4 regions of the Shewanella sp. 10N.7 genome follow, and region 1 is predicted to be linked to each of the others. Evidence: predicted binding sites of a transcription regulator. Region 1 holds the regulator's gene; each other region holds the start of a gene.
The links. The regulator sigma-54, encoded in region 1, starts transcription at its own class of promoters, with help from an activator protein. The targets are predictions, from matches to a motif close to GTTGGCACGNNNNTNGNNT.
Positions count from the first base shown of each region.

Region 1 (8,147 bases):
TGACGGCATGCTAACTCGTTTTGAAGGCGGTGTTTTATTAGTCGCATTTTTTGGATTAATGGGCTATTTCATTTGGCAAGCCATGAGAAATAAGCAAATAGATCCGTTATCTGACGAATCTGATGCAGAGATCCCTAAAAATGTACCCACATTACATGCTATTATCTGGATCATTGTGGGCATGATCCTACTGCCGCTTTCTGCCGATTGGATGGTGACTGGTGCTGTAGGCATTGCCAAGACATTTGGGCTTTCCGACTTAGTCATCGGATTGACCATTATTGCAGTGGGTACCAGTTTACCTGAGCTTGCTGCATGTATTGCTGGGGTGTTGAAGAAAGAAGACGATCTCGCCATTGGTAACATTGTCGGATCGAACTTATTTAATATTTTAGCAGTATTGGCTATTCCTGGGCTCATCGCTCCAGGTGAGATTGATGCGCAAGCAAGTAGCCGAGATTTTTATATGGTGCTGGGTACCAGTACCGCATTAGCAGTACTCGTTTTATCCAGTGGCGCCAAAAAGCAGCTAACTCGCTGGCATGGCGTCATTTTATTAGTCGTCTTTATTGCGTACCAGATTGTCTTATTTCAATCTCAATAACGGGGCATAAAGACTTTTATCTCACTAATGCTAATGTTTAATTAGTGTTAGAACAGAGCGAGAGACCTATGATAGATCAGAAACAATTGCGCCAATGGGGCCGCCAGGTCATTGATATCGAGAAAACGGCATTAGATAACCTCTATCAATATGTTGATTCCGATGAGTTTGGCCAAGCTTGTGAACTTATTTTGCAATGTAAAGGCAAAGTCATTGTCATGGGTATGGGAAAATCGGGCCATATTGGTAACAAGATTTCAGCCACTCTCGCCAGTACAGGCACACCAGCGTTTTTTGTTCACCCAGGTGAAGCAAGCCATGGCGATTTAGGGGCTTTGGCTAAAAATGATATCGTCTTAGCAATTTCAAATTCTGGTGAATCAAGCGAAATTCTCACTTTGCTACCAGTAATTCAAAGAATGGGCGTACCGGTTATCGCGGTTACAGGGAAACCTAACTCGAATATGGCGCGCTTATCGAAATTGCATCTTTGTATTGAAGTACCAGAAGAGGCTTGTCCGTTAGGACTCGCACCCACTTCAAGCACAACTGCAACATTGGTCATGGGTGATGCACTAGCTGTCGCTTTGCTTCAAGCAAGGGGTTTTACCCGTGATGATTTCGCTTTATCTCACCCAGGCGGCTCTTTAGGCCGCAAATTACTGTTAAAAGTGTCAGATGTTATGCATCAAGGTGCTGATGTACCTATAGTTAACAGCAGTGTCTGCATCACTGAGTCCTTATATGAAATTTCAAATAAAGGTTTAGGCATGACTGCTGTGACTGATGATGGCGGTCAACTTGTGGGTATATTTACTGACGGGGATTTACGCCGCGTGATTGATGCAGAAAAGAATTTACGTACCACAGCCATTGCCGATGTCATGACACCAAACTGTATTACCATCAGTGCCGATATTTTAGCTGCACAAGCATTGCAAATTATGGATGAAAAAAGCATTAACGGCTTAATCGTGGTTGATAACGATCAACAACCTGTTGGCGCACTAAACATGCTCGATATGGTTAAAGCAGGAGTCATTTAATATGTCTGAAACACAAGTTCATCAAGGCTTATATGGCCCTGTCAGTGATGACATTTGGCAGCGCGCTAAAAAAATCAAACTGCTTATCTGTGATGTTGACGGCGTTTTTTCCGATGGCCGCATCTACTTAAGTAATGCAGGTGAAGAACTCAAAGCATTTCATACTCGAGATGGTTATGGCGTCCGCTCAATTTTAACCAGCGGTATTCAAGTCGCTGTGATCACAGGCCGTAAATCTGCCATTGTAGAAAACAGAATGACAGCTCTTGGCGTCAGCCATATCTATCAAGGCGTGGATGATAAACTTACCCCGTTTAAAGACTTGCTGAGCATTTATAATGTCAAACCTGATGAAGTCGCCTATATAGGTGATGACATGGTCGACTTACCCGTCATGAAAGAAGTGGGTCTTGCGGTTTGTGTGGCAGACGGTCACCCTTTTGTAAAACGTCACTGCCAAATGATTACTAGTATAAATGGCGGCAATGGGGCACTACGCGAATTAACTGATCTGCTATTGGTTAGCCAAGACAAATTTGAATCGGCCCATGGAATGAGTATATGAGCCGCACCACATTGGCCATTTTAGCCTTCTTTGGCGCTGCACTGATTTTATATTGGCAAGTCCAAGTCAAGCGCAGCCAGATGGAAGCATCAAAGCTGCCTGATCCTGCTCGTCCTGAGTTTATAGCTAATGACCTACGTAGTACTGAATTTAACGAGCAAGGCTTAGTCCAAAGTCGTGTATCAGCAAAACACATGGAACATTTTCAGCAAACAAATGAAACCTTGTTCACTGAACCTGTTTATCTTGTCTATCCAGAAAATGGTGAAGCTGAGTGGCAATTAACTGCTGATTTAGGCAAGCTTAATAAAGAAACTGGCAAAGTAGTGCTACAAAATAATGTTATTATTGATGCAATAAACATCAATGAACCAGTACAATCTTTGACAACCACTATGTTGGCTCTCGATTTGAACACTATGATCATGACGTCTGATCGACAAATATATGTCACAGGTCAAGATTTTAATATACAAGGCTTAGGCCTTTACGCTGATTTAAATGCCGAAGAATTAGAGCTTTTAAGTCAAGTAGAAGGAACGTATGAAGCAAAGTAATAACCTTACTGTCTCACTACAACATTTTGTAAAGTTGAGCCTAGTTGGAATAAGCCTAATTGGAATGACTGGCGTTAACGCTAAAGAAGGCGATCTACAACAAGAGCTAAAAGTCGCTGCTGTGAGCCAAAAAGCAGACATTAAAAATAACCAAGTTATTTTCTTTGGCCCTGTTAACGTCACCCAAGGCACGATTAACATTAATGCAGATGAATTACGCGCATTTAGTGAAGAGTCTGGTGGTCAAAAAACCATGGTTGCCACTGGTAATCCGGCTACATTCTCGCAAGAGTTAGATGATGGTCGTATTGGTACAGCCAGTGCCAATGAAATCAGATATGAGCTAGCCAGCAGTATTTTAACCTTAAAAGGTAACGCTAAACTTGATCAAGCAGGTAGCCAAGTTACCGGTAACCTCATCAGTTATAATATTGAAAAACAGCAATTGATTGCTGAAAGTACTGGCGACGGAAAAGACCGAGTCATCACAATTTTCCAGCCTGAAAACTACCCTGATTTAAATGAATCGAAAGACACTTCAGAGCAACCAGATAGCGCCTCATCTGAGCCTGTTTCAACAGAAGAAGTCACAGAGCAAGCACCTGAAGAAACAGCTGAGAAGTTAATTGAAAATCAATCTGATGCCGCTATCGAAAACACTGAAAATGGTTTGGATTCGGCAGCAGCAACTGAAGCTGAAACACCTTCAATAGCTAAGCCTGCATCAAGTGATGAACAATCAGCTTCAGATGCATTACCTGAAACACCAGCGCTAGAGCAAACTCAATAATGACCCAAATTACCTTAACAGCTGAAAACTTGGCTAAAAGCTACAAAAGTCGCCAAGTGGTCAAAAATGTCAGTCTTACCGTTAAAACTGGGCAAATTGTTGGGCTATTAGGGCCAAATGGTGCAGGTAAAACCACCACCTTTTATATGGTCGTTGGCTTAGTTAAAAGTGATAAAGGCCGCATATTAATTGATTCTGACGACCTCACGGCAGATCCAATGCACCTGCGTGCACGCAAAGGTATTGGCTATTTACCACAAGAAGCCAGTATTTTTCGCAAGTTAACCGTACACGATAATATTATGGCGGTGTTGCAAACCCGCAAGAGTTTAACGACTGAGCAGCGCATCGAAGAGTTAGAGCACTTATTAGAAGAGTTTAATATTACTCACATTCGCGATAGCCAAGGTATGGCATTATCGGGTGGTGAACGTCGACGTGTTGAAATCGCACGCGCATTAGCGGCAAATCCTAAGTTCATTCTGCTAGATGAGCCTTTTGCCGGTGTCGATCCTATCTCTGTGATAGATATCAAGAAAATTATTCAACAATTAAAAAATCGTGGACTTGGAGTACTCATTACCGACCATAATGTTCGTGAAACGCTTGATGTATGTGAGCGCGCGTATATTGTTAGCCACGGTGATTTAATTGCAGAAGGCACGCCTGCTGAAATCTTAGACAATCAGCAAGTCAGGTCAGTATACTTAGGTGAGCAATTCAAGCTATAGTTAGCATTCTTTAGTGCACAATATGGCATGTCGCGACCAGTATCAGTCCCACTTTTTAGTGCAATGTTCTAGACTGAACTTAAGCCAAGCTTCAGCTTAAGCCTAGAAGCAGTTTAAAAAGGTGCTAGACCCACACAATTGTTAGTCGCGACGATGAAACTCAATTAGGGATAAGCGGTAAATGAAAGCCTCACTCCAACTTAAAATGGGTCAACACCTGACTATGACCCCACAGTTGCAACAAGCCATTCGCTTATTGCAACTTTCCTCATTGGAGCTACAGCAAGAAATTCAACAAGCACTTGACTCAAATCCACTCCTTGAGCTCGAAGATGAGTTTGCTAAAGCAAAAGAACCAGTAAAAGAAAACGCCCAGCAAACCGATACTGATTTTAGTGATAACAGCCAAGTGACTGTTGAAAAAGACACCTCAACCGTAGACACCACTGAATCGTTGACCAAAGAATCCATGCCTGACGAATTACCAATGGATACCACATGGGATGAAGTTTACACAGCATCCCCAAGTTCAGGTTCTGGCGCAGTGGCTCGTGATGACGATATGCCTTTTCAGGGTGAAACCACAGAAGGCTTATATGAGCATTTAGAGTGGCAAAAAAATCTCACCCCTTTTTCTGAAAACGATCTGGTAATTGCCACAGCGATTATCGATGCCGTTGATGAACGTGGTTACTTAACCCAAACAACTGAAGACATATTGCAAGCTTTAGGCCTAGAAGATATTGAACTCGATGAAGTTGAAGCTGTACTCAAACGAGTTCAGCATTTTGATCCAGTAGGCGTTGCAGCAAGAGATTTAAGCGAATGCCTGATGATTCAGCTGGGCCAATACCCTAATGAAATACCTTGTATCGATAACGTTAAGCTACTGATTGCAGAACACCTAGACTTAATTGCAGGCCGCGACTTTAGATTATTAATGCGTAAAACCAAGCTTAAAGAAGATGATTTACGCGAAGCGATTCAATTTATTCAAACGCTTAACCCACGTCCAGGGTTACAGATCACTCCTATTAAAGATGAATATGTCATTCCAGATGTGACAGTGTTTAAAAAGAGTGGCCGTTGGGTCGTTGAGTTAAATCCAGATAACATGCCAAAAATTGGTGTGAATCAGCAATATGCAGCAATGGCAAAAGGCTCAGCAAACCAATCAGACAGCCAATTTATCCGTGGTCATTTGCAAGAAGCAAAATGGTTTATCAAGAGTATTGAAAGCCGTAATGAGACACTATTAAAAGTGGCTAATTGTATTGTGCAATTTCAGCAAGGCTTCTTTGAGTTTGGCGAAGAAGCAATGAAGCCAATGGTACTTAATGACATTGCTGAAGCCGTTGAAATGCATGAGTCGACGATTTCGCGTGTCACGACACAAAAGTATATGCACACCCCTAGGGGACTTTTTGAACTAAAATATTTCTTTTCAAGCCATGTGAGTACTGATGATGGCGGAGAGTGTTCTTCTACTGCAATTCGCGCATTTATTAAAAAGCTTGTTGCCGCAGAAAACCAGCAAAAGCCACTTAGCGATAGTAAAATGGCGACGCTATTGGCAGAACAAGGGATCAATGTTGCTCGGCGTACGATCGCCAAATATCGTGAAGCAATGCTCATCCCTCCCTCAAACCAACGCAAAAGCCTATAAGCCTTTGTTATTGGAGGATGATCTATGCAAATTAACCTGACTGGGCACCATGTGGAAATTACTCAATCTTTACGTGAGTATGTACAAACTAAGTTTTCAAAGCTTGAACGACACTTCGAACAGATCAATAATGTTCACGTTGTGCTCAATGTTCAAAAGCTGCAACAAATTGCAGAGGCAAAATTACACCTCAAAGGAGGTGAAGTTTTTGCGGTATCACAGAACGCTGATATGTATGTTGCAATTGACGCCCTGATCGACAAATTAGATCGTCAGGTAATTAAACACAAAGAGAAGTTAATTAAACACTAACGATGGAACTTCGCACCATTCTGCAGCCGGCGTGCACTACCTGCGCCACGCCGGGCAGTAAGAAAAAAGTACTGGAACTTATCAGCGATTTAATGGCTGCCCAGTACCCAACCCTATCTTCACAGGCTATTTTTGAAAGTTTAATAGCACGTGAAAAAATGGGTAGTACAGGTATAGGAAATGGCATTGCGATTCCTCATGGTCGATTAACTGATATCGAAGAACCGATAGCAATTTTGATCAAGTGTGAAGAAGGCATTGAGTTTGATGCTATCGACAAGAAACCCGTGGATATATTATTTGCGCTGTTAGTTCCTTCTGATCAATGCCAACAGCATTTAAGTACGCTGTCGAGTATGGCTGAAAAACTGAGCGATAAATTAATCCTTAAGCGACTTCGAAAGAGTCATGACGCTACAGAACTTTATCAGGTTATAACTGCATGAAACTTGTCATCGTATCAGGACGATCAGGCTCAGGTAAATCAGTAGCACTAAGGGTATTAGAAGATTTAGGTTATTACTGTGTTGATAACCTACCTTTACCACTTATTGGTAGTTTACTTGAACAGCTCAAAGGCAATAACGACCTTGTCGCGATTAGCGTCGACGTTCGTAATATTGAAGAGCAAGGCAAAGTGCTAGAAGAGCAAATAGCCTTGTTGTCTGACTCTAACGATACGACCATCATTAGTTTATTTTTAAATTCTAATGATAAAGTGCTGTTAAAGCGCTACAGTGAAACCCGCCGTTTACATCCTCTGTCAAAAAACCAAATTTCACTGCAAGAAGCGATTCAATTAGAAGGCCGTTTACTCGAGCCTATCGCTAAAATGGTCGATCACTACATTGATACTTCGCAGCTAACGATTTATGACTTAAGCGATCAAGTCAGACAAATCTTAATGGGCAGCATTGATAAAGAATTAGTGATCCACTTTGAATCTTTTGGTTTCAAACATGGTATGCCTACTGAAGCTGACTTTATGTTTGATGTACGCTTTTTACCAAATCCTCATTGGGAAACTGAGTTACGACCTCTAACAGGTCTCGATTTACCCGTGCAGGAATTCTTAGGTAGACAGCCTTTGGTGAATAAATTCATTTGGCAAATTGAAAACTTGTTCGAAACTTGGATGCCGCACCTTGAGCGTAACAACCGTAGCTACCTAACGATCGCGATTGGTTGTACAGGTGGTCAGCACCGCTCAGTTTATATTGCCGATCAACTAACAAAACGATTTTCTAATACTAAGCATCAAGTCAGTGCCCGCCATAGAGAACTCAAACTGTGACAACTGAATTGAGTATCTCGAAAGATATCACCATCAGTAACAAACTTGGACTCCATGCAAGAGCTGCAACTAAACTGGCCATACTAGCCACTGAGTTTGAAGCAAGCATAACCCTCATTCAAGGTGAAAAGCAGGCTAGCGCTGCCAGTGTATTAGGCTTATTAATGCTAGAAAGTGGCATAGGTAAAGTCATCACCGTCAAAGCACAAGGCGCTGATGCTCAACTCGCTTTAGATGCGGTATGTAAATTGATCAATGACAAGTTTGATGAAGAAAGCTAATCTCGACATTAATCACCAGTGTTGATATCAAACCCGTTGTAATCTCAATTGCCTCAGTCAACCCCAACGGTATACAAACTCTCTATTTATAATTATTCCCACCCTTTCTCCAGTTAATTCCCTTCAAGTTTGTTTTGTTCACTATACTGTTTAAAGTCCAACAAAAATCAATAAAGCGCTTAATTTTTATGCAGTAACTTGACGACGCTTAGAAACTGCTTCTCCCTTTCCACCCTGTTAAGTTAATATTGGCAATCGAATTTTTGAGGAGTGGCGAATGAGTATCGAAGTAATCGACAGC
Region 1 covers NZ_JAJGZS010000025.1:24,713-32,859, reverse strand. Annotated here, with positions in the region: gene LMH66_RS15525 (calcium/sodium antiporter) at 1-604, shown strand, start outside; gene LMH66_RS15520 (KpsF/GutQ family sugar-phosphate isomerase) at 673-1,650, shown strand; gene kdsC (3-deoxy-manno-octulosonate-8-phosphatase KdsC) at 1,652-2,215, shown strand; gene lptC (LPS export ABC transporter periplasmic protein LptC) at 2,212-2,772, shown strand; partial or broken gene lptA (lipopolysaccharide transport periplasmic protein LptA) at 2,837-3,289, shown strand; gene lptB (LPS export ABC transporter ATP-binding protein) at 3,562-4,293, shown strand; gene LMH66_RS15495 (RNA polymerase factor sigma-54) at 4,475-5,959, shown strand; gene hpf (ribosome hibernation promoting factor) at 5,984-6,271, shown strand; gene ptsN (PTS IIA-like nitrogen regulatory protein PtsN) at 6,274-6,717, shown strand; gene rapZ (RNase adapter RapZ) at 6,714-7,565, shown strand; gene LMH66_RS15475 (HPr family phosphocarrier protein) at 7,574-7,846, shown strand; gene mgtE (magnesium transporter) at 8,124-8,147, shown strand, end outside.

Region 2 (8,147 bases), on a different contig from region 1:
GATTAAGGGGGCTAAGGTGATTAAAAGCTATCCCGCTGGTGATATGTATGTTACTGAATTAGAATTGGATTTTGCTCAAGTGTGGAACTTATATCAGCAAGACAATCGACCAAGAAAAATCAAAGAAGTCACTTATTTTTAGTGTTTAAATGTTGATTGAGCTATTACAAATAAATACAAGAAAGCCGCTGATAACAGCGGCTTTTTTATGGTTTTAATTCATGGGTGCAGAAATTGACGCTTACATTAGGCTTTTAGATTAGAGCCTAATGATGAAATGGTCGACGTTCGCCCTTTGTCATTATAAGTGAGGCTGGTAGCGTTTCGACTCATTTGCATCGCTTGAGAAAAGCGATTTAGGCTCGCAATATTCAGTTCAATCAAGCTGGCATTTTGATTATTAATGTCTTTACACTCTTCTAATATTACCTTGGCTTCTTCCACTTTCTGAATTAGTACAGTGTCAGTGCTAAGTAATTCTTTTTCAGGATGGTTAGCGAGCTTCTGATCATTCTGCTGCAGATTATTGAGACAGGTTACTTTCTCGCGGGCTAAAGCTAAAAGGGTATCTGCATCTTGATCTGTTAACGCTTGCTTTTCTGCAGATACAAGTTTTTTCAGCGACGACAAAGTGCCGTGCTGAAAAGATAACAGCTGTAGTAATTCATTCATAAGTTACTCTTCATAAAATCCACATTACATTTGTAATGCTTGATTAGCCAAGAGTCATTATGAAATTACTCTTGGTCGAAATTTAGTCCGCTCATGTCAGCTTCAAAACTGGCAATATTAGCAGCAAGCTTTTCTGGATCGACTTTATATCGACCTTCAGAAATCGCTGTTTTAATTGCATCAACTTTGCTTTGATCAATTTCAGGTAACGATGCCATTTTGCTCTGAGCTCCTTGCAGCTGTTGTGCTTGCGAGGTAATGCTGACCGAATCAGTTTTCACTGCTGCTGTATTACTGCTCGTTGACTCTGCAGTTTTTGTCGCAGCACTTGCGTCACGGTTAGTACGTAACTGAGTGTGTGAAGCTGTTTTTAGATTGTTAATATCAATTGCCATGTAAGGCTCCAGCGTAATTTATGGTATTCCTAACAGGGTATCGGCCATGCTGGAAAGAACTTTAGGATTATTTTACATCCGAACTTCAACTTCTCCAACACCTATGACAATAACATCTAGTTTCCTGTTTGAGTTAGAGTTTTTGACTCTAATGGTCTCTCCCACATTTCCGTCTCTTAATGCTTCACCGGCTGTTTTTATTTCAAAGCTATTAGTTTTTGCATATATGGAGACTGAATCACCTTTACATACAAAACATAGGTTATTATTGAGTAATGGGGCTTTGGCTGGGACTCGTCTTTTTGAGCGAGTCCCAATAATGTCGGATACACCCGAGAAAAACTGGCCACGAATACTGTGCTGATCAACATAATTTATTTCTATGGTGTCATTGGTGATGAGTTCGCCTTTCTCGATAATACTTTTAGCCGTCACTACAGGGTAGAGTACTTCAACTTTGACGGATAAATACATTTGCCAAGGGTAATCGTACTCAGGACTGATGCAACTTATCTTTACGGTATTGGTTCGGTTAATCGGTCTGTCGCTGGCCATTTCTACATTGATTGGCGGGTAGCATGATGGAGGGGTTAACCTTCCTTCAACACGTTGTGGCAAGATATTTATCTTTGCATCACTATTATATGAAGGACTATTAGCAATTTTTTTTGCCACAGTCTCTTTAGCTAACTCAGTAATGGTCGATAAAGAGTAGGTAATAGTGCTGTCTTCACTGGCGAAAGCCGGTAAAGAGGAACACAATATAATGAGTAGCCATAGCATTCTTTTATTCATTTTTAGTTTCTAGCCAGTATTGCCAGTATGTCTCTATACTTCTCTATTAACGGTTTAAATCTGTGGATTTAAACAAGAATATTAATTTAGTTGTTTATATGAGTCGCATTGTACTCATCAGTGAGTCAGAAGTTTGACTGTTCAACTATCAATATGGGGTTTTATTGTCATTGTTTTACATGAAGCAATAAGCATGCCCAGTTAGTATGTTGATAATCATATTGTCAGAAAATCGAATTTAGCGTGTGGTACAATTTGATGGTAATAGATTTACTGTCGCTTTAAATCATAAGAAAAACGCCCGGAAGGGGCTGTAAAATAAACAAGGCAGGGTTATGTCGAGTATTCTTGAATCAGTCAATAAACGTACCCAACTCGTTGGTCAAAATAGACTTGAGTTGTTACTTTTTAAATTGAATGGCCGTCAACGATTTGGTATCAACGTTTTCAAAGTAAAAGAAGTCTTACAGTGTCCACCATTAACGACATTACCGCGCTTAAGCCCAATGATTAAAGGTATTGCTCATATTCGTGGTTCGACTATTTCTGTGATTGATTTGAGTGCGGCAACAGGCGGCCGTCCTTTAACTTCAACAGAGAACTGCTTCATTATTATTGCCGAGTATAACCGCAGTATTCAAGGGTTCTTAGTCAGTTCTGTTGAGCGTATTATCAATATGAACTGGGAATCAATTATGCCGCCGCCACAAGGTGCGGGACGTAATTCATATCTAACAGCGGTGACTGAAATTGAAGGTGAATTGGTCGAGATTTTGGACGTTGAAAAAATCTTAGATGAAATCTCACCTGTTAAGACTGAAATCAGTAAAGAAGCTGATGAAGCGTTAACTATCGACCGTGATCAGCATTATCATATTATGGTTATTGATGACTCTGCGGTGGCACGTAAACAAATCATTCGCTCTTTAGAGTCTTTGAATCTGCAAATTGATACTGCAATTGATGGTAAAGATGCACTCGAAAAACTCAAAGCTATAGCAACAGAAATGGACAATGTCGCTGACGAAATTCCATTAATCATCTCTGATATTGAAATGCCTGAGATGGACGGTTATACCCTAACTGCTGAAATTCGAGATGATCCAAAACTAAAAGACATTAAAGTTGTATTACATACTTCGTTAAGTGGTGTCTTTAACCAAGCAATGGTTGAGAAAGTCGGTGCAAATGATTTTATCGCAAAATTTAATCCGGATGAGCTGGCTTCTGCTGTAAATAAACACTTAATTTTATAAGCATTATTATCATTCTCTGTCTATGATTAACTTAATAGGCAGATGAATGTTATCTATGAAACTGTAGCATCTCGTTAAGTTCATTAAAATGAATGTTTGAGTTAGCAAGTCAACATTGATAGCGTTAGATGAGTCAATCAAGTGACCGGTTCACACTGAAATTACTTGTAGGTAGTTTCTTTATAATAGGGTGTAAATGTGACGAATAAATCACTCGCTGAAGCAGAATATAATCAGTTTAAGCTTTTTTTAGAGCAGCACAGCGGCATTGTATTAGGTGACAACAAGCAGTACTTGGTCAGAAGTCGTTTAGCTCCATTGATGGGTAAACATGATTTACCCTCATTATCTGAAGTCGTTAAACGCTCAATGAAGCCAACTGAAAGACATTTACGGGCAGAAGTTATTGATGCCATGACCACAAATGAAACCTTGTGGTTTAGGGATAAATACCCCTTTGAATTACTTCATAATTCATTATTACCTGAATATAGCCGTTTAGGGCGTCCATTGAAAATATGGTCAGCTGCATGCTCGTCTGGGCAAGAACCTTACTCCTTAGCTATGACCATTCTTGAGTATCAGCAACGTAAGCCAGGTGCGTTACCCGGAAACGCGACTATTCAAGCAACTGACTTATCACCTTCGATGTTAGAGCGGTGTAAGAATGCAGAATATGACAGTTTAGCGTTAGCGCGTGGGTTATCTCCTGAACGCAAACGCCAATTCTTTGATCAATTACCGTCTGGTAATATGAAAGTTAAAGATAACGTTAAGCGATTAGTGAACTTTAGAGCGCATAACTTACTTGAAAGTTATAGCCTTTTAGGTAAATACGACATTATTTTTTGTCGTAATGTACTGATTTATTTTGCCCCTGAGGCAAAAGCTAAAATACTGCGGCAATTTGCTGCCGCTTTGAATCCTAACGGCATACTATTTTTAGGTGCGTCAGAATCTATCTCAGGTTTGACTGACGAATTCAATATGGTTCGATGTAACCCTGGTATTTATTATCAAAAGAAAACCTAATTATAATACATTGTAAATAAAGGTTTTTTATCATTTTCTATGCCAGCTTCTGCTGGCATTATTTTTTTTATCTATTTCGCATCTACTTCCTAAATATTTTGGCATAACCTTTGCTTTATTCCTCTCAGTTAGCTGATGGAGGCAATTTTATGGCGATTAATTTTGAAAATGGTTTGGGGATACATCAATACTCATTGGGCATTCGTGCTCAAAGGGCTGAAGTGCTATCAAGTAACATCGCCAATTCAAATACGCCTGGCTATAAAGCACGTGATGTAGACTTTGCGTCTGCCATGAATAGTGCTCGTTCTCATCAGCAAGGTTTACAAATGAGTCAAACAACTGACAAGCATTTTGATTTAAAGGCGCTTAGCCAAGAACATGTGCAGTTCCGCGTACCCAATCAGCCAGATACAGGCGATGGCAATACGGTTGACTCCCAGCAAGAACAAGCTGCTTTTATGCAAAACTCTTTAGAATATCAAATGTCATTGGGTTTCCTTGAAAGTAAGTTTTCTGGCATGCGTAAAGCGATTAGAGGAGATTAATCATGAGTCTATTTAATATTTTTAATGTGTCAGGTTCAGGTATGTCAGCACAATCAGTGCGACTGAATACGACTGCCAGTAACATTGCCAACGCCGATTCAGTCTCTAGTAGTGTTGATCAAACTTATAAGTCGCGCCATCCGATCTTTGAAGCTGAAATGGCAAAAGCGACGAGTCAGCAAAATAGTTCTCACAGTGTCAGTGTTAAAGGCATTGTTGAAAGTGATAAACCATTATTAAAGGAGTTCTCTCCTGATCATCCAATGGCTGATGGTGATGGGTTTATCTATAAACCAAATGTGAATGTGATGGAAGAAATGGCAGACATGATTTCTGCATCTCGGTCATATCAAATGAATGTCCAAGTGGCTGATGCAGCTAAATCTATGCTGCAGCAAACGCTTCGTATGGGTAAGTAATATGAAATTTGATGGAGGTAACAGATGAGCCTCGTAAATCCTTACAGCAGTCAAACATTGCCGCAGACACAGTCGAGCAGTACAAGTAGTGTAGCTTCAAATACAACACAAACGGCTACGACAGGTAATGCTTTTTTAGACAGTGTTGCACTTCAAGGAGAGCCTGAAACACCAGAGCCTAATAGCCAGGAGCTGACTCAAGCGGATTTCTTCGCTTTATTAAGCCAACAGCTGTCAATGCAAGATCCATTTAAACCTGTAGAAAATGACCAGATGATTTCTCAAATGGCATCTTTCTCGACGGTTGATGGCATCTCAAAATTGAATGAAGAAATCCTAAATCTAAATAACTTAACTAGCTCCAGCCAAGCGTTACAAGCATCTGGACTTGTTGGTCAAAAAGTACTTATTCCATCAGATACAGGGCATATCTCTAGTGAAAGCCCTGAAGTGAAAGGGGTGATCAGTACGCCGACACCGATTGATAGCATTACTGTGAATATCGAGGATGAATCCGGCCAAGTTATCAGAACATTCGAAGTTGATGGTTCTGCAGGCGGTAACATCGATGTGACATGGGACGGCTTAGATAAAAACGGTGAGCCTGTTGCTGAAGGAAATTATGCCATTAAAGCTAACGGTAAAATTGATGGCACATCAGAAGATTTAGCGGTATCGACTTACGCACATGTTTCCAGCGTTTCATTGGGTGATGTCACAACTGGGGCGATATTAAATCTTCGTGGTATTGGCGGCATTCAATTGTCAGATGTACTTGCTGTTGCGGAAAGTTAATTTACTAAAAGTTAGACCGTGGAAAGCTTAAAAACCAAATTTCAATAATGGTCAGAATACTGACTATTAACAATAAATAGAATTAGTAAGAGAAGGGGTGAATTATGTCGTTTAACATTGCTTTGAGTGGTATTTCAGCTGCTCAAAAAGATCTCAATACCACAGCAAATAACATTGCCAACGTTAATACAATTGGTTTTAAAGAGTCTCGTGCTGAATTTGCTGATGTTTATGCTAATTCTATTTTTTCAAACAGTAAAACTGCAGTGGGTGGTGGTGCGACAACTACTCAAGTGGCACAACAGTTCCAACAAGGTAGCTTACAATTCACCAGTAACTCACTTGATATGGCTATCAGTGGCGGTGGTTTCTTTGTTACGGCATCTGAAGTAGGTACGCAAGATCACTCATTTACTCGTGCTGGTGCATTTAAAGTGAACTCTGAAAGTTTCATGACAGATTCAGCGGGTAACTTCTTACAAGGTTTCCCAGTTGATGCCGATGGTAACTCTACTTCGGTGAGCTTATCGAGTACTGTACCGATTAAAATTCCAGATACTGCTGGTAGCCCTGTAAAAACCAGTAATGTTGGTTTGCAAATGAACTTAAATGTAGGTGAGTCAGCATTAGATCCTGCTAACTTTGATCCAAACGATCCAGATACGTTTAATAACTCAACGTCAGTGACTATTTATGATTCACTCGGTGAGTCGCACATTATGACAACCTACTTCATCAAACCAACAGATGGTGCTTATACCGGTGAGAGTAACTGGGTTGCCTTTTATGCCGTTGATGGCGAGCAGGTCGATATTGATCAAGCAAATGGTGGTTCATACGGTGTAGATACTACCGGCGATGGTATTGCAGATGGTACGGCACTTGCTGAAAATGCATCAGGTTGGAAAGGGTCTGTATTGAAGTTTAATGATGCCGGAGCTTACACAGGTTCAGATCCCGCAACTGTTGAAACGGTCGAGCTGGGTGTCAATGGCGCAAATGTTCTAGGTCCTGGTGCTGATGGTACTCAAAAATTAACTCTTGGTTTTAATAACCCAACACAATATGCTTCACCTTTTGAAGTGACAGAATTAACCCAAGACGGTACAACAGTAGGTCGTTTAACCAATGTGGGTATCGGTTCTGATGGCTTAGTGACTGCAAGTTACAGTAATGGTTCAACTGAGCCACTCGCGCGTGTTGCACTAGTGCGTTTTGCTAATGAACAAGGTTTGACTCAAGTGGGTAATACCTCTTGGAAAGCGAGCTTAGATTCTGGTGCAGCCTTGGCAGGTGAAGCCAATAGTGGCACGTTCGGTAGTATTCGTTCATCAGCACTTGAGCAGTCTAACGTTGATTTGACCACAGAATTGGTTGACTTAATCTCAGCTCAACGTAACTTCCAAGCTAACTCTCGTACGCTTGAGGTGAATAACACCTTGAATCAGTCAATACTACAAATCCGCTAGTTATCGATTAAGGTTTTGATTAATCATAGAGTTTAGATTTTCAAAGAGTTGCCGCAACGGCAACTCTTTGCCATTTTAATTGACTCCCTTCTTATTAGTACCTCACCAGGTAATCGTTTTATTCCATCTCAAATTCATTAGCTTAGCTTTAATTATTTTTACTTTCATGTGTTGGCACACTGATTGCTAGTTCTGTATATATCTTTTGTTATGTAAAAAGTTTGACGGAGCAGCAAATGGACAAATTACTTTATGTTGCCATGAGTGGGGCAAAGCAGAATATGAATGCTTTGGCTGTTCGTGCCAATAATTTAGCTAATGCCAATACTGATGGTTTTAAAGCTGATCTTGCTCAAGCTCGCTCTATGCAAGCATTTGGTGAAGGTCTACCTACACGTGTGTTTGCCATGACAGAAAGTCCAGGACACAACTTTAACTCTGGCCCGATTAAAACTACAGGCCGAGATTTAGACATTGCAATTAAAGATCAAGGTTGGATTGCGGTTCAAAGTAAAGAAGGTGGTGAGGCTTATACCCGTTCTGGGAGTCTAAGTTTTGACAGTACCGGTTTACTGACCAATGGCCGTGGTAATCCAGTGATGGGTGAAGCTGGGCCAATTGTACTGCCTTTACCAATAGATAAAGTTCAGATATCACCTGATGGCATTATTTCTGTAAGACCACAGGGTGCTACTGCAGATGTGATTGAAGAAGTGGCGCGAATTAAATTAGTCAATCCAGATAATGCAGAAATGATGCGTGGCGA
Region 2 covers NZ_JAJGZS010000010.1:97,345-105,491, reverse strand. Annotated here, with positions in the region: gene LMH66_RS08520 (LPP20 family lipoprotein) at 1-142, shown strand, start outside; gene LMH66_RS08515 (flagella synthesis protein FlgN) at 247-672, opposite strand; gene flgM (flagellar biosynthesis anti-sigma factor FlgM) at 738-1,067, opposite strand; gene flgA (flagellar basal body P-ring formation chaperone FlgA) at 1,140-1,862, opposite strand; gene LMH66_RS08500 (chemotaxis protein CheV) at 2,198-3,118, shown strand; gene LMH66_RS08495 (CheR family methyltransferase) at 3,317-4,150, shown strand; gene flgB (flagellar basal body rod protein FlgB) at 4,300-4,698, shown strand; gene flgC (flagellar basal body rod protein FlgC) at 4,701-5,117, shown strand; gene flgD (flagellar hook assembly protein FlgD) at 5,142-5,912, shown strand; gene flgE (flagellar hook protein FlgE) at 6,017-7,381, shown strand; gene flgF (flagellar basal-body rod protein FlgF) at 7,618-8,147, shown strand, end outside.
Region 2: a site for sigma-54 is predicted at 4,248-4,266, ahead of flgB (flagellar basal body rod protein FlgB). Genes of this name have one in related genera too.

Region 3 (8,147 bases), on a different contig from region 1:
TAGCGCTTTAAATCGGTAAAAATACGCTCGACACATTGCTCATGAAACTCGTTATGCTGGCGGAAAGAAATTAAATAGCGCAGCAGTTTTTCACGGTCAATTTTAGGGCCTTGATAACGGACCATTACGCTGCCCCAATCAGGCTGCGAGGTGATAAGGCAATTGGATTTTAGCAGGTTTGAAGTCAGCGTTTCTGCTACGTGTTTATCATCAGTGCTGTTTTCAAGATACTCAGGTTTAAACTGATAGTCATCTATTTCAATATCAAGCTCGTCAATACAGTGACCCGGCAATTCAACAATACGCTGGGTATTAAAATGCTTTGGCTCAATGACTTTGACGCTGACGTTACCATTAGCACAGAGGCTTAAGTCGGTAACTAATGTTTGCTGCACTTGTTCAACACTGTCAAATCGTGTCTGATTGTAGCTGTTGAGATATAGCTTAAAAGATTTGGATTCGATTAAATTATCACTTTCAATCGCTAAGTAAACTTCAATAATAGCGACCATGGGTTTACCCTTGGCATTTAGCCAAGACAGCTCGTAACCTGTCCAAATATCAGCACCTTGAAAAGGAAGCGTATCAGTTAATTCAATGGCATCTCGATTCAGTTTACGAGGAACCCCTTGCAGCAGTGAAGCATCATATTCTGCTTGATATTGCGTCGTTTGGCCTAAAGTGAGTCCTTTAAGTGCCTCTGCATCACTATAGGGGTCGTGATTGTGTGTCATCTAGTCTGTTTCCGTGTCAAAATAGACTTATATTATAACCCAAAATTGGAGCATCTTAAGTGTCTTGTTCAACTTCATTGGATCATTTTTCTAGCCGTTATATTCAAGCTTATCAGGATGTATTAGGCGAGTTTCCCCGTTATTTCCCACTTGGGCAAGGATCCGCCTGCATTGAAGGTAAGTACGATCTTGAATCAGATGAAGCCGTTTCTTGGAAGGCTGTTAAACGTAAAAACAGCTCTGATTTCAGTAATGTAGAACACGCTTTAGATCTCAAATTACATCAAGATATTAATGCATTTTATGGTGAGTATTTTTCTGCGCCTTTGTATTTTGATTCAACATGGGGTGAGGGTGAATTACTCCAAGTTTGGAATCAGCAAGACTTTGAATCTTTGCAACAAAATGTGATCGGTCATCTCATGATGAAGAAAAAGCTTAAGCAAGCGCCAACTTGGTTTGTGGGTGTATTAGGTGATGGTGACCAAATGATCACCGTAAATAATGAAGACGGCAGTGTGTGGATCGAAATTCCAGGTGATAAACCTAAAGACCAACTGGCTGACAGTTTAGCCGAATTCATCGATGCATTATCGCCGCGCGTTATGCCGCCAGTTGCGCCTATTGTTGAAGACCATTATGTCGCTCACCCTGGAATTTGGCAGCGAATGAAGATGATGTGTAATGATTTACTGAAACGTAAATGATCAATCAGCGCATTTAGCATGATGTGAAAATAAAAACCTGACTTACTCATTATAAGTCAGGCTTTTTTGAACCGCAGGCTTATAGCCTAAGAGGTTATTAATTAAGAAGTTATTAGCTAAGGGCTTATTAGCTAAAGGCTTATGAGTACAAGCTTACTGATGATCCCAAGAAATATTAGACACGATTCGACAAGGCTCACATCGAAAATGGAACATATCGAGTAATGGCTCATTTAAACGCCATTCCTTCGAGCCGCATTTAGGACAAGCTCGTTCTTTCTCTTTGGCTAGGCTTTCACCACCTACACGATATAAATAATAGTAGGTTGGAATTTTAGTGATAAATTCGACTCTGCCGCGTATATCCCAACCGCGTCTAAATAGGTCGCTTTTATGGCTGGTGATTTCTTCTAGAGCGGCAAACTCAGCTTGAGTCGCTGCAGCCATTTGTAATTCATCACAGGCTTGCCACTCTGTTTGCCAGCGGATCACTCTTTTGTGATCGCCATTAAATGTGGCAGGGATTTGATATAACGGAATAGGTAACAAGTTATCGCCGCTACGCAGTGGCGAACACATATGAACATAACTGGTATAAAGCACCTGCCAACTTGGTGCTTCTTCATTACTTTGTTCTGAATTAATGTCTTGGCCAATGTACTTCTCACGTGGCGCAAGTAACTTTGCTTCAGTCAATTGCAGTAAAGCTTGTTTAGTCCAAGGGCTGTTATGACGGCTCGATAAGCTGGTTTTTTCCGGCATTAACAACCTGACTTTAAACTCACCTTCGTTAAATGCAACAGCGAATTCTCTTCCTAAAATTTGACCGTTTGCTCTTAATGATTCGAGGTAATGGTTAATGGCTTTCTCGGCTGCGGTTATCGTGGTATCCGCAAAACATTCAAATCTGAGCTCTGTGACAAACATGGGGTTTCCGTTCAATTCTTGGACTGTAAAATGACAAGGTTCCAGTGCATTAAATTAATGTGAGTGTACTAAGTCAATGTGAGTGCACAAGTTAAGGCACTAATTTTGTGTCAGCAGACTCATATATTTAAATGAAAATACTGCTGTACTTCAATCGTTATTGTTTATTTTCAAGCTGTAAAACACGCTTTTCTAGTGATTCTATTTTAGCTTCGAATTCAATTTTCATTTGCTGCATTTGAGCCATTAATTGTTGCTCAATCATACTAGGTGCATCATTTGTTGCTTGTTTAGTTGTTTCAAGCGCATCGCCTAAGTCTGGCAAGGTTTGCCATTGTTCTTTCGGAATGGCTTTGAATTGCTGTAAGCCTTGAATAAGAATTGGCATAGGTACTCGGCCACCTAATTTCCCCTTAATCAATGCCATTGTCGGTGTATGACCATTCATTGCGATAGTTTTTGCCGCTGCGAGGACCTGTTCGATTGGACTCATAATTGGTGAAAACCCTCAATATTGATTAGTGAAAATGCTCAACCGCCAATTAGATATTTATAAAACTTAATAAAATCAATTATATAAATTTTGGCACGGTTTTAGCTTAATGATGATTGACAACATTATAACGTATCTCAAAAGCAGTTTGAGTAGTAATTACGTGAGAATCATTTTAATAAAAGGGAAGTATCATGAAAACAAAATTGGGTTTAGCATTTTTAATGGCTGTGAGTAGCCTTTCTTTGAGTGGTTGTGTGTTGAATGTTGGTGATCATGAAGGTAATCGTAGTGATTCTTACTGGGAAAAACAGCAACAAACTAATAGAACTAACTTATCAAAATTAACCATTGGTATGGCGCGCGATCAAGTCACTATTTTAATGGGCACAGCAGATTTTAGTGAAGCTTACGTGACTCAAGCTGATGCTGAAAGTCCGAAGAAAGAAGTGAATGTGCTTTTCTATCGTACGCAGTGGAGTAAAGGCGATGGCAAAACCACTAAAGATGAATGTACCCCAGTAGTCATAAGTGACAATAAATTAGTGGGTTGGGGTGAAACCGCGTATCAAAAGATTTAATACAAGCCATTAGTTGGGTAAGTTTTTATCAATATTTTATGGCTATGCAATTTTAGATAGAATCTTAGCTATTGCCTTAAAAGAACGTCCAGTTGGTCCACGAGTTCAGACCACTGGGCGTCTTCTTTTAAACTCTCTTCTAAAAATGCTTTCTGAGCATGATTCCAAAAGCTTGCATCGGTTAACTTGGTATTGGCATCAATACTATGTTGTGACAGAAAAAGCTTGATACCGGCCTCTGTAGCATCTAAACCGAGTTGTTCAAATAAGTGTGCAAGCGTAGCTGAAGTCGTGTCCATAATAGTCCCGTTATTATGCTTAAATTTCGCGATTAAATTAACTTTAAGCGTAGGTGACAGCATTAAAATTGCAATATGTTTCAAACTTGTTAAGTTGTAACTATCAACTTGATTTAGCAATGAGTGAGAATATGGAACAGAACGTGTTGGCAGAGCATAAAGCCGTTTACTTAACGGCAGAAGACTTGCGAGTGGCAGCTTCGATTATTTATAACGCTTACCATGATGATCCTTTCTTTATTGAAGCACTTGCTACAACAAATCAGGCAAGTTACGAGCAAAAGCTTCGCGCAGCTATTCGTGAAGAATTGACGGAGCTTTGGCAGCAAGAACAACCTTTAATTGGTTGGTTCGATGGTGATCGCCTAATTGGCGTTGCATGTGTTATTACTCACCAAGTGCCGCTAGGGGAAAGCCGTTACTGGCATTGGCGCTTGAAAATGCTACTAGGAACAGGCTGGAATTCCACTCAGGCATTAATTAAAAAAGAACACAGCATCTTAGAAAGCTTGCCGAGTAAGCAATATGGGATCCTGCAATTTATTGCATTAACCCCTAATGAACAAAGTAAAGGTAACGGTGCAAAATTGATCGAAGCAGTATTAAGTTGGTGTGATGAACAGCCTGATTTAGATGGCATTGGGGTGTTTGTGAATAACCCTAAACATGCAGAGCTATTTGCCCGCGAAGGTTTTAATCATTTATCTGAACTTTCTATAGGTAGCGTAGATGGTGAAATATTAATTTATCCGAGTAAGTAAAAGCTTCAGTTAACAAGCTATTAGCTACCTATTATCTAACCATTAGCTAACTTCATGAAGTAGCTGATCGTTTAAGAAAAATTTTTGCGTTAATTTATATTATTACAATTAGCTTCGGTTATGGATGAAAAGATGAGTGACGGTTATGAATGAAAAGATAAGTGAAAAAAAGTATCAAGACTTTAAATCTTTTTATCCTTTCTATTTATCACAACATCAAGACACAACTTGCCGGAGACTTCATTATGTCGGCAGTGCCTTAATCATTGTGCTAATCATTGTTACTTTGTTGAATCAACAGTGGTGGCAATTATGGCTTTTGCCAGTTATTGGGTATGGTTTTGCTTGGGTAGGACACTTTGTATTTGAAAAAAATAGACCTGCCACATTTGAATATCCTTTATATAGCTTACTAGCCGACTGGGTGATGTTTGCACAAATGTTAAAAAAGCGCCTTGGTTTAGGCTCGCCTTCAAGCTAACTGTTACCTATGCTTGTGAGACTTATCTCACAGTAGTGTAGGTATTCTTTCGTTATGAGTTATCTAATTTCTCACCATTTAATTAAAAGATAAATAAAAACAGATGCTTATGTATTTAGCTGTAATATTTACTTTGTGAATATTTTGTTTCAATGGTTTTTAGGCTGATTTCGAATTCAATTATTATTTACAATGAACTTATTAAGCAATCAATGAATTAATTGAGTGAGTTACAGGATGTAGCCACAATCAAAGTTAATTGAGTTAGTGCTTAAAGTGAATAAAAATGCTCTTTCATTAGTTATGGATGAGTGTATCAATTTCAGGATGAAACTAGGACACGCTCAAGGAATGGGCATAAGCTCAGTTAATGATTAACTGAAACAAGGATGAACCTCATCAGGAAGATGAAGGATTGCAGGAAGCAAATACCAGGACGGTATATTAGGAGTTAGCCTCTCAGTCACAAGGATTGACTGATTCAAAGGAATGAACACTCAAGTAATACTCTTCAAGGGTAGTACAAGGAAATTGAGTTAAAAGGAAAATGGAGCAAGGAGCACGTTAGTCGCATGGATGGAGCAGGGAGCACAATTTAGCAGGATAGCTAACGAAGAGTAAAATGAGCGCAACCTTATTAGGTTGCGCTTTTTTATGCTTAATTGAAATCAATATTTATGCATGCCTACTTTTATACATGCTTACGCATGCCTGCTATGTAAATGTTAAATATGTAAGTCGGTCAAAAGACTTAGCTTCTTACTTTTCCACTCGACTTGTGAGATATATCTCACAAGCGCTGTGAGACTTAGCGCTTTTAGATTGGCTTATTTGGAGCGTTTTGTTTTAAGTTGTTGTATCAATTGGTTTAATTTTTGGTTTGGCTTTTGCTGTTTGTTGCTGCTGTGTTAATTGCGTGTTTTGTGCATATTTATTTACTCACATATTGCTTAAAATAAGTCACAAGGAAGCAGATAAGCACAGGATGTGTTTAGTAGTTTTAAACAAAACTGCTGCTAATTAAGATTTTAGCAAGTGGCTGTAACATGAGACTGATTACAATAGATTGTTGTAATGGCTTGCTCAGGATGAACCCTAGTTATTACCTTAGTTATTGATGTTGCTCATCAGGATGATGACTTATAACACATTAATTAAGTGGACGATAAAGCGTCGTTAAGGAAAACGACAGTGTTAATGGATGACACTGACATCAGAGATGATGAAAGACTTTATGGTGAAATGGATTTTAATGTTTGGACATCAGTAAAATGGATTTACGCTGTTAAGGATAACAGTGATTGCAATGGATGCAGATAATTGAAGCAAGGATGTCATGGAAGAACCCCAAGGATGATTTAAAGGACACGCTTAAGGATTTGAGCAGGCTCGGTCAAAGGATAATCGAGTAACAGGGACAGTACTTTAGTGTACATGGAACATCAAGGATTGAATAAGGATAGCGCACGGAGCAAGTTAGACGCATGGATGGTGCAGGGAGCACAAATATAGCTGGATGGCTTAACAAGAGTATAAGAGACCGCGACAATTTATTGCCGCGGTCTTTCTTTTGCTTAAAATTCGACTTACGCTGATATTGAAACGAGATATCAGCTAGGGCGTGTTGATTTTTACTGGTTGAATTTGTTCGAGATAAAAAGCGAATTAAGCGCGGCGAGTGAATTGCCGTCTAGCAATCTAAGCAAATTTCACTGCAAAAAAAACCTTAAAAGATCAACACACTCTAATACTCAGCCAATAAAAAACGCTATTGAGAGTGTGCTTAACCCTCTAATAGCGTTTCATCATGTGGACGTTTTACACTTTAATTAAGTAAATGCTTAATTGAAAGCTTGCTTAACGTATGCGTATTAACGGCATTTGCCAGAATTGCAGCTTGATGCGCCACCACAGCCACCAAACTTACCTTTGGCCATTGGCGCATCCATCCATTCCGGCTCTGGAAATATCGGCCAGTTAATCTTTTCTATCTTTTTGCCGTGCATATCGATGTGACCGCGGTATTGATTAATACCATCGGTACTGAATTCAAACATAAATTTTGCACGCCAACATAAGCCTGTTGTGCCACCAATACTTGGTCTTGCTGATTCCATAGCAATAGCCAACAATTGTACTTTTTGATTGGCACAAGATCTTTCAGCATAGCGACGACTGATTTCAGCCATTTGACGTAATTGCCAAAAGAATGCAGCAATAACGACAACTGCGACGATTAAAATAAAATCTGACATCATTGGCTAACGGCCCTAAATAATCCGCCGATGGCGGAAGAAAGTTTCTCACTACGGTCAGCACTTCTTAAATCGAGCAGCAGTGAATCTCGTAAACTTGGAATAGCTACGATATCAGCAAAAACTTGATTAAAGAAGTTTTGCGGTTGGTTAGCTAATACTTCAAGATAAAGTTTGCGAGTTGCATCATCTTTTAGAGCAGTCCAACTTCTTGCTGCAATTGTGATCAATAAGTTCTCATCTAACTGTTGGTAATTCACTAATAGCTTAATCGCTTTTTGCGTTAATTCTGGTTGAGATGCGAGCGATCTAAGGTAGATATGCTTATGCTCAACTTCTGCGGCTGATAACTTATCAAATAAGGTATTAGCTAATGTATCTGAAATGGCAACGTGCTCTAAACATTGACAAATAGCAGCTTGAACCTCTAACGGTGCTAGGGTAATAGCTGCATTGATATGCTTGTCATGGTCAAACTTATCTAAGCGGACACAGACATCGGCAATACCTTGCAATCCGAGTTGTTGCCAGTTGTCACCTTGAGCATTGGTTTCATTTAAATTCGAAAAATACTGGGCAGCATATTCATATTGAGCAGATGCTTGCTGACTTAATTGCTTTTTAACTAGTGCATTAAACAGTGCTAGTTTTTCTTGGCTAGGCTTAAAACTGAATGGATGATTGGCGTAGCGTTCTTGTTCTTCATCAGACAAAGCTTTAGTTGGATCACGCCCTAACGCTTCTAGGATCATTTTAATAAACTGGCTACGCTGGGCAGGCGATAACAAACCTTGCTCATCAAGAGGCAGCTTTAAAAACCAAATAAAAGGCGGTTGATCTTCACGCCAAAACACAATAGCAAACTGGGCGTGGCCTTGAATTGGAAATGGGTAAGGGGTGTTCAATGCT
Region 3 covers NZ_JAJGZS010000001.1:36,376-44,522, reverse strand. Annotated here, with positions in the region: gene queF (NADPH-dependent 7-cyano-7-deazaguanine reductase QueF) at 1-734, opposite strand, end outside; gene syd (SecY-interacting protein) at 794-1,441, shown strand; gene LMH66_RS00185 (Zn-ribbon-containing protein) at 1,595-2,368, opposite strand; gene LMH66_RS00180 (hypothetical protein) at 2,526-2,861, opposite strand; gene LMH66_RS00175 (DUF3192 domain-containing protein) at 3,056-3,442, shown strand; gene LMH66_RS00170 (DUF2789 domain-containing protein) at 3,511-3,741, opposite strand; gene LMH66_RS00165 (GNAT family N-acetyltransferase) at 3,873-4,502, shown strand; gene LMH66_RS00160 (DUF962 domain-containing protein) at 4,648-4,983, shown strand; gene LMH66_RS00155 (DUF3301 domain-containing protein) at 6,855-7,241, opposite strand; gene LMH66_RS00150 (DUF3549 family protein) at 7,238-8,147, opposite strand, start outside.
Region 3: a site for sigma-54 is predicted at 2,951-2,969, ahead of LMH66_RS00175 (DUF3192 domain-containing protein). Genes of this name have one in related genera too.

Region 4 (8,147 bases), on a different contig from region 1:
AACCTCATGACACAGAGATTTAAATTCGCTTAACGCGATGTCTCTACGCATCAATTTGTCCCACATGGGTGTGACCGATTGAATGTTATTAATTATTGTATCGGCCAAAGGTAAACATTCTTCAACTGCATCCATAGTTTTATTTGCAGCTTGCTCTGTCATATCGATAACAAAGTTTAATCTTTCTTTTGCGTCAGGTATTTCAGTATTGGCAAGTTCGGCTAAACGGGTATCAATTTGGAACTCATTTAATGAACTATGAAGTTGACGTGTCAACTTTCCGACTTCATCAAATAAATCCCGCTGAAGAGGCGTTGATAAGTCACGAATGACTTCATCAGCTTGTTCTTGTTGGCCATCTTCAAGCAGCTTAACGAGTTGCTTTGCTTGTTCAAGATCGATCAGCCCTGATATTGCTGCCTGCATAACTTATCCTTAGCTTATGCTAAACGCTCAAATATTTTATCGAGTTTTTCTTTTAACGTTGCAGCAGTAAACGGTTTTACTACGTAGCCATTCACACCCGCTTGCGCAGCAGCAATAATTTGTTCGCGTTTTGCTTCAGCTGTTACCATTAACACAGGTAAATGCTTGAGTGAATCATCAGCACGAATCGCCTTAAGCAAGTCAATACCTTGCATGCCTGGCATATTCCAGTCAGTTACAACAAAATCAAATTCGCTTTTTTGTAACATTGGTAAGGCGGTTGAGCCATCATCTGCTTCTTGGGTATTGTTGAATCCCAAGTCTCGCAACAAGTTCTTGATGATACGTCTCATTGTTGAAAAGTCATCAACAATAAGAATCTTCATATTCTTGTCCAAGGTTTCCTCCGGTGAGCTCATACACTGTGCTCTATATTAATAATTATACCTGTGTCCAATGCTTGAGTTTGCCTTTAAGACGCAGCATTGCCTGACTTAATATCTGGCTAACACGCGACTCGCTGACCTCAAGAATGGCACCGATTTCTTTTAAATTTAATGCTTCGTCATAATATAGCGACAAAACTAACGCATCTCTTTCGGGTAATGTTGTAATTGCTTCAGATAGTGCTGATTTAAATTGCATTTCAGCAAGTGACTCAAAGCTCTCATCAGGAGTAGACTCTGCTGTTACAATCACATCTTCAGATACACCAAGATCTTCAATCCCGATGATCTTCCCCACTGAAACATCATTTAGAATATGATGATACTCTTCAAGAGTCATCTCTAATTTTTCAGCAATTTCAATATCTTTTGCATCACGGCCTAGCTCTTGTCCTAATTCATCAATAACCTGGGCAACACGACGTTGGTTACGATGTACAGAACGAGGAACCCAATCACCTCGGCGGATTTCATCAATCATTGAACCACGAATTCGGATGCCAGCAAAGGTTTCAAATTTAGCCCCTTTACTGCCATCAAACTTCGATGATGCTTCCAATAACCCCATCATCCCTGCTTGTAATAAGTCATCCAATTGCACTGATGCTGGCAACCTTGCCAACATATGATGAGCAATTCTTTTTACCAACGGAGCATACTGTTCAACAATTGAAGTTTTATTATCAAACTGAGTATACGCAGCGGCTTTATTCACTCGTTGAATCCTCTTGTTGATCTTTACGTTGAACTAATCGTTCGACAAAGAACTCAAGATGGCCGCCTGGCTGTTGAGGAACAGGCCAGCTCATAATTTTATTCGCTAAACCATGATAAGCAATCGCTGCAGGTGACTTAGGAAAAGCTTCGACAACCAATTTTTGTTTACGAACTGATTTTCTTAAATTTTCGTCAAATGGAACCGTAGCAACTAATTCTAAAGCGACATCCAAGAATCTATCCGTCACTTTACTGAGTTTGGCAAATAATTCCATGCCTTCGCGCAAACTTCTGACCATATTCGCCACAATTTTAAAACGAAACACGCCATGTTCACGACTTAGGATTTTAATTAAGGCGTAGGCATCGGTTATTGATGTCGGTTCATCACAAACAACAATCAACACATCTTGTGAGGCACGGGAGAAACTCAGCACCATATCCGAGATACCAGCAGCGGTATCGACAATTAAGATATCGAATTGAGTTTTCATTTCACTGAAGGCGCGAATTAAGCCCACATGCTGAGCTTGTGTAAGCTCGACCATGGCTTGAGTCCCTGAAGTGGCAGGCACAATGCCAATACCTTTAGGGCCACGGACAATAATATCGTCCAACTCTGCTTCGCCAGAAAGTACATGGGATAAATTGCGTTCAGCTCGAATACCTAGCATCACATCAACATTTGCTAAGCCTAAATCGGCATCGAGTACTAACACTCGTTTACCTTTTTCAGCGAGCGCAACAGCGGTATTAATAGACACACTGGTTTTACCCACGCCGCCTTTGCCGCCACTGACTGCAATTACTTTTACTTTATCGTTATTTGGTTGATTCATCATACGTAAACCACTTGCTTGATCTCTGGTCATATTGTTACTCGAATGCATAGGCCATGTCATTTGACCACGCAGTGTCATGTGACGTTTGAGGTTTGGTGTCGTTTAATGCTGCTAACGCTTGTTTTGCGAGCATAAGCGTATCAGCAACTTGCATATCTTCTGGAACACGTTGACCATCTGTTATATAGCTTAATGGTAACCCATTTTGAATCAATACACTTAATGCGCCAGCAATCGAAACCGATTCATCTAATTTGGTCAAAATAACCCCTGATAATGGGATTCTTTTAAAATGCTCAACAGCATCTTGTAACACTCTTCTTTGAGAGGTTGCAGACATAACTAGATAACTTCTAATCGGTATTCTTGTATTTGCCATTAAATCATCTAACTGCTGATAAAGGCGCATATCACGCTGCCCCATCCCAGCTGTATCTATTAATACTAACTTACGATTCTTAAACTGGTAGAGAATTTGTTCTAATTCAGCAAGATCGTGAGCTTGTTTTACTGGACATCCCATTATTTTGCCATAAGTTGCCAATTGCTCATAGGCTCCAATACGATAATGATCTGTAGTTATGAGTGCAACCTGCTCTGGACCATGATGTGCTGCAAATCTTGCCGCTAATTTAGCCAGCGAAGTCGTCTTACCAACACCTGTTGGACCAACAAATGCCACCACGCCACCAGTACGAACAATATCATCACCTTGGTTATCTAATAAGTTCGCTAAACTCTGAGGTAACGCTCTCACTAAATCTGCAGGCGTATATTGCTGACTTAAGCCTGCCAATTTCGCCGCTACAGCAGGAGAAAACTCTGCATTAATTAATTTACTTTCTAGCATTGCCCCAACGGGGTCAGTGCGCTTTTTCTGATCTTTCATTAACGAAGAGACTTGATGAGTTAACAACCCACGCAAAGAGGCCATTTCTTCTCGCATTGCTTCAATTTCAGCAGACTGACTTTTATTCGATGTTCTTGGTTGAGCAAATTGCTGTTGTTCAATTTTAGGCTCAACTTTCGCTGTTTTTGTATCTTGTAATTGTTTGGCCCAATCTGGTAACTCAGGCTCTTCGACTCGCTGCGACATTTGCTGTTGCAAACGATTATGCTGCTTTTCGAGTAACGCTTGCAGTGAATCAGCTGCAGGAGGTGGGCTTACCTTAGTTTGCGCTTTCACTGTTGGCTTATTTTGCCCTAGTGAGACTTGATCATCACTGACATTCATAAAACCAGGTACAGGTGAATTTACAGCGACGTCCGCTTTAGGTTCATCGTAGTCAACTGCCGCAACGATTTCTATTCCACCCGTTACTTTTTTATTCGACATAATAACGGCATCAGATCCCAAGGTTTCTTTCACTTGAGCTAATGCTGAACGCATGTCTTTGGCAAAAAATCGTTTAATTTTCACTACGCACCTCTTTCAAACAGAAAGTCATCGCTATTGCCCTACCGCAGATACTATGCGTATTTGCTTTTCATCAGGTATTTCTTGGTAAGAAATAACCCGTAAATTCGGGATAGTATATTTAACAAATCGTGACAGCGTTGACCTTAGCATACCTGATGTCAATAAAATGGCTGGTTGTCCAACCATTTCTTGCTTCTGAGAAGCGTCTAATAATGACTTCTGCATGCGTTCTGCAAGGCCTGGTTCGATATTTGGCCCTTCACCGCCTGTCGCCTGCATAGACTTGTGCAACATCTGTTCCAACTCTGGTGCCAATGTAATGACAGGTATCTCTAATTCAGGCCCAGATATTTCTTGAACAATCATTCTCTTCAATGCAATACGCACTGCAGCGGTTAATACTTCTGTATCATTACTCTTTGTACCGTATTCTAACAGGGTTTGCACAATTGTGCGTAAATCACGGATAGAAACACCTTCATTTAGAAGGTTTTGCATCACTTTAACCACAGAACCCAATGGCATGATATCTGGAATAAAGCCATCAACTAACTTAGGCGAGTTTTTACCTAACATATCCATTAACTGCTGTACTTCTTCATAACCCAGTAATTTAGCCGCATTGTTAGTCAATAGTTGGCTGATATGGGTCGCGACAACTGTTGCCGTGTCTACCACGGTATAACCTAAGGTTTGAGCATGTTCGCGCTGCTCTGGCGCTATCCACACAGCTTCTAATCCAAATGCAGGATCTGTGGTTTCAATGCCATCAAGCTTGCCATACACTTGCCCAGGATTGATCGCGAGTTCACAGTCATGGCGAACTTCAGCCTCTCCAACCACGACTCCCATTAACGAAATACGATAACAGTTAGGAGATAAATCAAGGTTGTCGCGAATATGCACCGCTGGTACTAAGAAACCTAATTCTTGTGATAATTTCTTACGCACACCTTTAATGCGACCTAAAAGCTCACCACCTTGACCTTTATCCACTAACGGAATTAGGCGGTAACCCACTTCAAGCCCGATAGTATCGACATGCTGAACGTCTTCCCAGCTGAGTTCTTTAGGCTCTGCATCCTTAATTTCTGCTGGGCTTTTAACCGCTTGCTCAAGCGCTGCGGTTTTGTTGTCATTATTACGCTTATAAATCATATATGCAGCAAAGGCTGTAATAAAAGCGAACGTTAAGAATGCAAAATGAGGCATTCCAGGCACGATACCCATGACAAACAATACGCCTGATGCTATCGCCATTGACTTATGGCTGACAAACATCTGGCTTATCATCATGCCGCCCATATCACCCGATTCATTTTGACGAGTCACCATCAATGCAGCAGCGATTGATAACAGTAGCCCAGGGATTTGAGCGACTAAGCCGTCACCAATGGTCAATAAAGTGTAGATTTCTACAGCACTGGAAAAATCCAATCCATGTTGAACCATACCGATCACAAAACCACCGAGAATGTTAATCACCAAAATCATGATACCCGCAATGGCATCACCTTTAACAAATTTTGATGCACCATCCATCGCACCGTAAAAGTCAGCTTCTTTGGTCACTTCAGCGCGGCGTACGCGAGCTTGATCTTGCGTTAATGTGCCAGCATTTAAATCGGCATCAATCGCCATTTGCTTCCCTGGCATGGCATCCAATGTAAAACGGGCGCTCACTTCAGAAATACGGCCAGCACCTTTGGTAACAACAGCAAAGTTGATGATAATAAGAATCAGGAAAACCACTAAACCTACAGCGTAGTTACCACCAATAACCACAGAACCGAAGGCTTCAATGACTTTACCTGCGGCATCACCACCGTTATGACCTTCCAATAACACGATTCGGGTTGAGGCAACATTGAGTGCCAATCTAAGTAGCGTTGCGACTAACAGAACGCTGGGGAATGCGGCAAAATCTAATGGTCTATCAGAATAAATAGCAACAAGCAGTACAACGAGTGCTAAAGCAATGTTGAATGAAAACAAGATGTCCAACAAAAAGGCAGGCATGGGCAAAACCACCATACCGAGTGCTGCAAGCACTAATAATGGCGTACCTATACCTTTAAAAGTACTTAATCTAACTTGTTTAACTTGACCTAATGCTGCTTTTACATCCATCAGTAGGAAACCTTTATAGTAATATTCTTGACGCTGACAACAGTAAAATGCAATTACTAAGCCAAAAGAATAGTTTCAAAAGGGCCGCTGGGTTAATTGAAGGTTTTGTAAACGATTTAGTGTTTTAAATCATCAGGGATAGGTTGATTGATTGGCACGGGCTTAGGTCGCTTGCCCCTACCTTTTTGATACTGCTTGAGCTGGAATACATATGCCAAGATTTGTGCGACTGCAGTGAATAACCCTTCAGGCACTTGTTGGTCAATTTTCGTCGTATGGTATATAGCACGTGCTAAAGGTGGCGCCGACACAATCGGTACTTCATGCTCTCTGGCAATTTCACGAATTTTAAATGCGACATCATCGATGCCTTTCGCAATTAAAAAAGGCGCAGCTGACTGACTAACATCGTATTTGACCGCTACAGCATAATGTTCAGGGTTAACCACAATAACATCTGCATTTGGTACTTCAGACATCATCCTTTTGTTGGCCATCTCGTGCTGCATTTGTCTAATTCGGCCTTTTATTTCAGGTTTACCTTCAGTGTCTTTGTATTCATCTTTGACTTCTTGCTTGGTCATTTTCAATTGTTTATTGTGATTCCATATTTGAAATGGCACATCAATCACCACAATAAATAGCATTGAAGAACATAACAGAATAAACATCCATACTAACAACTCTAGTGCATGGTAAACGTTGCCAGGTAGATGGTCTGTCGAGAGAGTCATTATCTCAAAGAAGTAAAAACTCAATAAAAAATAGGCTGATACAGCCACTACAGCAAATTTAGCGATGCCCTTGGTCAACTCAACTAGAGCTTGTGTACCAAACATTCGCTTAAACCCTTTAGCAGGATTCATTTTACTGCCTTTGGGCATAAAAGCTTTAACTGAGAACGTCATACCACCCAGAATGATATTACCGATAAAAGCAATTAAGGCGAGAAATGCAATAAAACTGATGAGTGGAAAAGCAAGCTCATTGCCAACCACTCCCCAAACCAGAAACATTGAGTTGGTATCAAATATTTGATCCCGCTCCATGGTCAATATTTGTGTCATGATAGTGTGCAGACTTCGGGCAAGATTAGGCCCAACGATTGCGAACCCTACAGCTGATGCTAATAAAACAGCCGCTGTACCTAACTCTTTAGAGCGTGCCACCTGTCCTTTTTCACGCGACTGTTGCAGTCGCTTGGCGGTGGGGTCCTCTGTGCGTTCTTGACCTGTATCTTCTGCCATCAGTAACCTACTGAGTTAATGAGCCGTCAATTTGACAGGTCAATTGCAAAATATCACACATCAATAATTGGCCTCGCAGCCAAACCTCATCGAAATGAGACATGATGGGCCCTAATGTAAGCCACAAAATCAATAACCCGCTTACCATTGTTACCGGGAAGCCAATGGCAAAAATATTCAGTTGAGGTGATGCGCGCGTCATCACACCAAATGATAAGTTAATCAGCAGTAATGCCACGATTGCTGAAATCGACATCGTTAACGCCGCACCAAACATATAACCACCAAACTCGGCTAATTTTCGGTAATTAGTAATGCTAAAACCCTGATTTGAAATGGGGATAGTATCGAAACTCGCCACCAGCATTTTAAACATCAACAAATGTCCATCAACGGCGAGAAAAATCAACGTAGCCAGCAATAAAAAGAAATTACCTACAACTGGTGTTTGCTGACCTGAACTAGGATCGACCATAGAAGCAAAACCTAAACTGGTTTGCATACCAATAATCTGCCCCGTTAGTACAAAGGTTTGCATCACTAAAATTGTCACAAACCCCATAGCTGTGCCAATGAGTATTTGCTGCGCCGAAATAAACACAGCACTTAATGAGAACAACTCGATAGGATCAACTGGTGCTGGAAGTACAGGTGCTACGGCAACAGTAATCGCAACAGATAAAAACAAACGAATTCTTGCTGGGGTGGTATTGGCACCAAAAACGGCCATAACCATTAACATTGAAGATATTCTAAATAACGGCCAAACATATGCGGCTATTGTTCGACTGATTTCTTCAAATAAAATTTCCACAGGACTAACCTATCACCTGAGGGATCATATTCACCATAGTGTAAAAAAAATCCATCATGGTTTGCACTAGCCAATGGCCAAGAAATATCAACGAAAATAGCGTAG
Region 4 covers NZ_JAJGZS010000010.1:61,084-69,230, forward strand. Annotated here, with positions in the region: gene LMH66_RS08290 (protein phosphatase CheZ) at 1-426, opposite strand, end outside; gene cheY (chemotaxis response regulator CheY) at 441-824, opposite strand; gene LMH66_RS08300 (RNA polymerase sigma factor FliA) at 868-1,587, opposite strand; gene LMH66_RS08305 (MinD/ParA family protein) at 1,580-2,461, opposite strand; gene flhF (flagellar biosynthesis protein FlhF) at 2,466-3,851, opposite strand; gene flhA (flagellar biosynthesis protein FlhA) at 3,882-5,981, opposite strand; gene flhB (flagellar biosynthesis protein FlhB) at 6,098-7,228, opposite strand; gene fliR (flagellar biosynthetic protein FliR) at 7,236-8,042, opposite strand; gene fliQ (flagellar biosynthesis protein FliQ) at 8,047-8,147, opposite strand, start outside.
Region 4: a site for sigma-54 is predicted at 6,029-6,047, ahead of flhA (flagellar biosynthesis protein FlhA). Genes of this name have one in related genera too.